2 regions of the Paenibacillus sp. J22P143 genome follow, and region 2 is predicted to be linked to the other one. Evidence: predicted binding sites of a transcription regulator. Region 2 holds the regulator's gene; the other holds the start of a gene.

Region 1 (3,370 bases), on a different contig from region 2:
CCATTAATGATTTGCTGCGTGCGCAAGGGAAAGCAGAAGTTACACTTAGAGAAGTAGAGGATGCGTTCCGACGTGAAATCGCGCTAGGCCTTGGAGTTGAACTCGTTGAGTCGTCTTTGACGGACTATGAAGTTGAACTAACGGAGCGTCTTGTAAGTGAGAAGTATGGCACGGATGAGTGGAATTTACGGCGGTAGGGGATGGAAGGGATGAAAAGAACGGCTCCGCTGTCCTTCTAGGACTTGTGCGTTTATGGGGGAATCTAGCCGAAATATGATGTGGAACATCGATGTTCTTTCAAGCAAGGGACTGCCCGCATGTAGATGGATCTACATGCGGGCAGTCCCTTGTATATGCTAGAGGATTACATCCTAGCTGCTTATGGCATACTGATTTGAGTTGAATCACCTCAACACCTCAACACAAGGCAAACCTCCTCCAACCCTGCTCCTCGGAAGAGGAATAATGCAAAAGTTATCGCATCAATCCACTGGAATTGGTGGCTGACGGGATGAAATGATGCATAATTGCGTCAATCCGCTGGAACTGTGGGGGATGAATCGATAATGATGAATTGTTAAACTATTCGCGAGCCTATTTCGGATTGCCATTTACCTTAGACATATTTTGGGGTCCAATTTTCCAGTTACTCTATTTCTGAGGGCTGTGGAATCAGGAAAAGTTCCCGTAATTGCACGTAGAAAAGACAGTCCCAGTCGCCATGTCAGATGGCTTCTGAGGCTGCCCATTTGTGTTTAACCAAGTACCAAGCGGTCATCCGAAAGCTTGTTACCGCTGATGTTCTCAAACTCACCGAGAAGCTGCTCCGCTGTGAGATCTCAGAGTGTCGGGAAATTGGAAGGACTGCGATTGATGGTTAAAAGTTAGGGTGATATTCGGGGATGGATCCTTTTAGTTGAGAAAGGTTCTTTCAAATTCAGCTTGAAGTTTCTGGGTGATCGGCCCAGATGTACCTGTACCTATGGTTTGTCCGTCGATTTGTACAATCGGTGTGATTTCTACTGTCGTACCGGAGATAAAAGCTTCATCCGCTTGAAGAAGCTGCTCGGTCGTAAAGGCTTGTTCTTTAACTGGTATTTCTAGCGCATGCGCTAGTCGCAATACCACCGCACGCGTAATACCATGCAAGATCAGATGATTCGCAGGATGAGTGTAGAGAACCTGATTTTTAACCATCATCAGATTCGAGGCACTGCATTCTGTCACTGTGCCTTCCCGATGCAGCACGACTTCTTGCACATCATGATCAAGCGCAGCTTGTTTCGCGAGGACATTAGGGAGTAGATTCAAGGTTTTGAGATCGCATCTAAGCCACCGAATATCGGGCTGCGTGATGGCTTTGATTCCGTTCTGAATCGTGACTAACGGACGTTTTACCTCAGAGCAGTAGGCCAATAAAATGGGCTCAGCCTGTGTCGGGAAAGGATGCGCACGAGGGGCCTCACCCCGGGTGATTTGCAAATAAACCGTGCCTTCGATGAGGTTATTTTGCTGAATAAGCTTGTTTAGAATGTCTATGATTTCTTCCCTCGAGTAAGGTAATTGAAGACGAACTTCGCTGGCTGTGCGAACGAGTCTTTGCATGTGTGCTTCGCCCTCATAAATGAGTCCATTGTAAACGCGAAATACTTCATAAATGCCGTCACCGAAATAATAGCCGCGATCATCAGGTGAAATCTGAATGTCCTTTTTATGTACGAATTCATTTTTATAAAAATACATGTGGGCGCGCTCCTTCATAAAAAAATATTTACGGAACATATGCTCTAATAAATGTCCTGATGTGGTATCCTACTAATAGGGTATCAAAGGAAGAGTGCCGCGTCAAAGCTAGCAAATTCAATAGAAGATTACGAAATTTTATTTTTAGGACTTTTGCCAATGGTTGAACCATATCTTGTGTAGTATAATATTATGGCGATACCATATATTGTGAATTGTTGGAAATCGTTTCTTGCAATTCGTATCTTAATTGCAGCTGAAAATGCAGTCTATTGGGAGGATTATGTACATGGGGAATGTTTTTGAGAGTAAGAAGCTAACGGGATTGAGTGAAAAGATATTTTTGGATCGGTATGCACTTAAGAATGCAGATACGAGTCATGCGAAGGTGGGAGATACCGTTCTCGTTCTGACCAAGGATGATCCCAAATTTCCAGCCAAAGAGGTTGGCGAAATTACGAGTCGTGAAGGAAATACCGTGAAGGTTCGAACACGCAGCGGGGAAACCGTAGAATCTGCCGTTGAGAAGCTAACGTTAAATATGGAAAAAACACCGGAAGAAATGTGGGATCGCTTGGCAGGCGCTATGGCATCGGTCGAGAAGACAGCGGAGAAGCGTCAGGAATGGACAGATAAATTCAGATACATTCTGAACGATTGGAAGCTTGTACCAGGGGGCCGTATTGCCGCTGGCGCGGATGCGAGTGATGAATTGACGCTATTTAACTGCTACGTTATTCCATCGCCGAAGGATAGTCGTGGCGGTATTATGAGCACATTGTCCGAAATGACGGAGATTATGTCACGCGGCGGTGGCGTCGGGATCAACCTATCTTCACTTCGTCCGAGACGCTCGGTGGTGAAAGGGGTAAATGGATCCTCCAGTGGTGCTGTCTCTTGGGGCGGTCTATTTAGCTACACAACAGGCTTGATTGAGCAGGGCGGAAGCCGTCGCGGCGCGTTGATGCTGATGATTAATGATTGGCATCCCGATTTGGAGGATTTCATTACGGTGAAGTCTACGATGGGGCAAATTACGAACGCGAACTTATCCGTGTGCGTCAGTAATGGCTTCATGAAAGCTGTGAAGGAAGATTTGGAGTGGGAGCTAGTTTTCCCAGACACGACGGATCCTGAGTACAATGAACTGTGGGATGGTAATTTAGATGCGTGGAAGAAATTAGGCAAGGCTGTTAAGCCTTATCGTACTGTGCGCGCGCGTGATGTTTGGCACTCGATCATTGAGTCGGCGTGGAAGTCGGCAGAGCCAGGCGTTGTCTTCTTGGAATATTACAATCAAATGTCGAACAGCTGGTACTTCAACCCGATTATCTGTACGAATCCATGTGGGGAGCAGGGACTTCCAGCTTGGGGCGTTTGTAACTTGTCTGCGATTAATATGTCCAAATTCTATGATGCTGAGAAGCAAGATGTGGCATGGGATGAGTTGGCAACAGTGGTACGCTACTCGACACGATTCCTAGATAATGTTATTGATAAAACACCTTATCATTTTGAAGAAAATCGTGCGAATCAGCAAAATGAACGTCGCGTAGGACTGGGTACAATGGGGCTTGCTGAGCTTATGATCCTATTGAAAATTCGTTACGGCAGTCCGGAATCTCTT
Region 2 (3,370 bases):
CCCTGTTCTTGAACAGGTTGCTGCGCATTTTGGACAAGCTGTGATTGGAACGGATGGATCACTGCAACGCAAGAAGCTTGGTGAAATCATCTTTGGATCCCCTGAAGCGCGAAAGCAGCTGGAGGGGTTGCTTCATCCCCCTATTCGCGCAAGGATGCGTGAACAAATGGCATCGTGTGAACAGGACTATCCCGCGAAGCTTGTTGTGGTTGATGTTCCTTTACTTATAGAATCGAATTTGGTCTCCATGTTTCAGGAGATTATGGTTGTTTATATTCCGCGCCACTTGCAATTGGAACGACTGATGCAGCGAGATGGCTTGTCAGATGAGACCGCGCAGCTTCGGCTTGATGCCCAGATGCCTATCGAGGAGAAACGTAAGCTAGCGGATATCGTCATTGATAATAGCGGGACTTGGGAAGAAACCAACATGAGGGTAGAGCGGTTTTGGGTAGGGAAGGGATTAGCATGACGTTCTTTCGGAAAAAGCGAATGTTTGCTCTTCTGCTTATTGTTTTTGTCATGATCCTCTTCATGAATAGCGCAAAAATAGGTAGAAAGCTATACCCCATCTACTTTCAGCAGGAGATTAAGCAAAGCGCGGCGAAACACAATATAGATCCGTTTCTGATTGCAGCTATTATTCGGGTGGAAACGAATTATCAATATCATTTAGAATCGAGTAAAGGAGCCTTAGGGCTCATGCAGCTTATGCCTGACACAGCCGATTGGATTGTGGAATCTTCAAATTTAGGGCCTCATACACAAGAAGATTTGCTTCGTGTGGATATTAACATTTATTTAGGGTCATGGTATGTAAATTGGTTGATCAAGCATTATAATGGGAATTTAGTCTACGCGATAGCAGCGTATAATGCAGGCCAAGGTAATGTGAATAAATGGAAAAATAATGGCGTTTGGGATGGAACAGAGTCGAATATCCGTGATATTCCGTTTGGGGAAACCCGTCATTATGTGCAGCGCGTCCTCTATTACTATGAGAAGTATACCAAGCTTTATACAGAGCAATGGCAGGATGCAGCTGCCTAGTCTAATCTAGTCTTGCCGCACAAAACAAAGAAGCATTGGACTAGCTCCTAATGGAGCGTAAAGTCCAATACTTCCTGTGTGCAGAGTCAAAAGCGTGTGTTTTCAAGATTACTTGAATTGACCTGCTAGAGATTGTTCTGCGATTTGTACCAGGCGACGAGTAATGCTACCACCAATAGATCCAGTGTCACGAGAAGTCATGTTGCCATAGTAGCCATCTTGTGGGATAGCAATACCAAGCTCTTGAGCTACTTCGTATTTCAACTGATCCAAGGCTGCATTAGCTTGTGGAACGACTAAAGTATTGTTTGAACTCATGTCTGTTCACCTCCTTGTCGGTTGGTAAATCTATTGTGTGCAGAACACCAAACTTCAAGACATGTAACATCTGGTAAAGATATTTCCAAGAGAGAAAGGAGATGAAAGCGAATGAAATGCCCGTTCTGTGACCATTCTGGTACGAAGGTGCTTGATTCGAGGTCTGCCAATGAGAATAAATCCATTCGTCGGCGCCGTGAATGCGAGAAATGCGCGCGAAGATTCACGACTTTTGAAATGGTAGAAGAAACGCCTTTAATTGTGATTAAAAAAGATGGAAGTCGGGAAGAATTTAGTCGTGAGAAAATTTTACGGGGCTTAATTCGCGCTTGTGAAAAAAGACCGGTTTCCATGGAGCGGCTAGAGATGCTCGTCTCCGAAGTCGAAATGCAGCTTCGTACTACGGCTCATGCCGAAGTCGATAGCCTTGGCATTGGTGAAATTGTGATGGAGCAATTGTACCCCGTCGATGAAGTGGCCTACATTCGCTTCGCCTCTGTATACAGGCAGTTCAAGGACATCAACATGTTTTTGAAGGAGTTAACGCAAATATTGGGAAAGCATGACGTCGGTCTACTCCGCGATAAATAAGTAGCGCATACTCTACGTAAATAGCCGCTTCGCCTTGTGAATGATTTCATAAGGCGAAGCGGCTTTATATGTTTTAACTTTGCTTGGGAATTCAGATGATGACACGAATTGATTTGTTTTTTTTCGAAATGTGACAAAAAATAAAAAAAAGACAGCGGTGATCCCGCTGTCTTTTGCTGCTTCATGACGGAGAAGTCAATAAACACGCCACCTCATGAGCTTTTAAAAAAAATTTAATCTATTGACATCAACCGACTGTATTTTTGAATGCGATAAGGCATAATTCGTTTATTGAGTGCGATTGTCCAATTCACTTCGAAGAAACTGAATGAACCGGATGGCTTCTTCAGTTGTTAATACGTTGTTACCAAATGTAAAGGAGAACATGTCCAAAATATCACTTTCTGGGAGATGTAAATGATCGATTAATTGCTTCACATCTAAGCTCATATTGCCGTCAATCATTATTTTACTCACGATTCAGATTTCCTCCTTTGTCGGACTGCCATAATCGGATGGAGGTGGTAGCTGGCTGACATATCGGACTGTAATAGAAATACCAATGTAGTCCCTTTAGCTTTGCGTCACCACTTTTCAATGGGTTTGCCCTTTTCATACCGATAATCGCTCTTATGAAAACTATATCACAGGTTAGGTTTGACTTGCTATTAATTACATTAATTCGAAGGATGGTTGAAATATATGTCCGTCAATAGCCCAAAATCCAGAAAAATGATTCAAGAATTGGATATTGTTAAGGTTGCGGAGGCGTTAGGCATTGATCAAGATCGCTTAATCGCTTATGTCTATTCTCGTCCAGAAGCTATTAACGCATATGTCGAAATTACGCCTGTATCCCTTCGGGTCCTACCTAACCCAAATGAGAAAGCACCGCAACTATAAGTTGCAGTGCTTAAATGAACAAGATTAAACCATTATTTTACAAATATCATTCGTAAATTCAACTGGATCCTGCAGCGGCAAGCCTTCGATCAGGAGAGCTTGATTGTACAAGAGCGCTGTATAGAGGTTCAACTTCTCTTTATCTTTCTCGAAAGCATCCTTCAAGGAAGCGAAAACATCGTGGTTGACGTTGATTTCCAGTACCTTCTCGGCTTTCACGTTCGGGTTGTTCGGCATTGCGTTCAAGATTTTTTCCATTTCGATGGTGACATCGCCATCTGTGGATAAGCAGACAGGATGCTTTCTCAAGCGCTTGGAAGCTTTAACGCTCGACACTTTGCCAGCTAATAAGCCATTCATGTAGTCGAATAGATCTTGGTTTTCCTTTTTGTCAGACTCGGAATCGTTTTGGTTATCCTCGATATCAATACCCAAATCTCCGCTCGAAACAGATCTAAATTCTTTCTCTTTGTAGGTCATAATCATTTTAATTGCGAACTCATCAATG

What was found. Region 2 encodes NrdR, which represses ribonucleotide reductase genes. Its sites were predicted from a motif close to AACACNATATATNGTGTT; they were not measured.
Region 1: the regulator NrdR is predicted to act here: its motif matches at 1,941-1,958, upstream of AC58PQ_RS23310 (adenosylcobalamin-dependent ribonucleoside-diphosphate reductase).

The regions. Positions count from the first base shown of each region.
Region 1 is NZ_JCAUAQ010000023.1:37,455-40,824, forward strand. Features, by position in the region: gene AC58PQ_RS23300 (lipoate--protein ligase family protein) at 1-197, shown strand, start outside; gene dat (D-amino-acid transaminase) at 913-1,743, opposite strand; gene AC58PQ_RS23310 (adenosylcobalamin-dependent ribonucleoside-diphosphate reductase) at 2,033-3,370, shown strand, end outside.
Region 2 is NZ_JCAUAQ010000002.1:581,619-584,988, forward strand. Features, by position in the region: gene coaE (dephospho-CoA kinase) at 1-472, shown strand, start outside; gene AC58PQ_RS06270 (lytic transglycosylase domain-containing protein) at 469-1,050, shown strand; gene AC58PQ_RS06275 (alpha/beta-type small acid-soluble spore protein) at 1,159-1,368, opposite strand; gene nrdR (transcriptional regulator NrdR) at 1,480-1,959, shown strand; gene AC58PQ_RS06285 (hypothetical protein) at 2,248-2,436, opposite strand; cyclic di-GMP riboswitch class I at 2,480-2,577, opposite strand; gene AC58PQ_RS06290 (hypothetical protein) at 2,662-2,862, shown strand; gene htpG (molecular chaperone HtpG) at 2,887-3,370, opposite strand, start outside.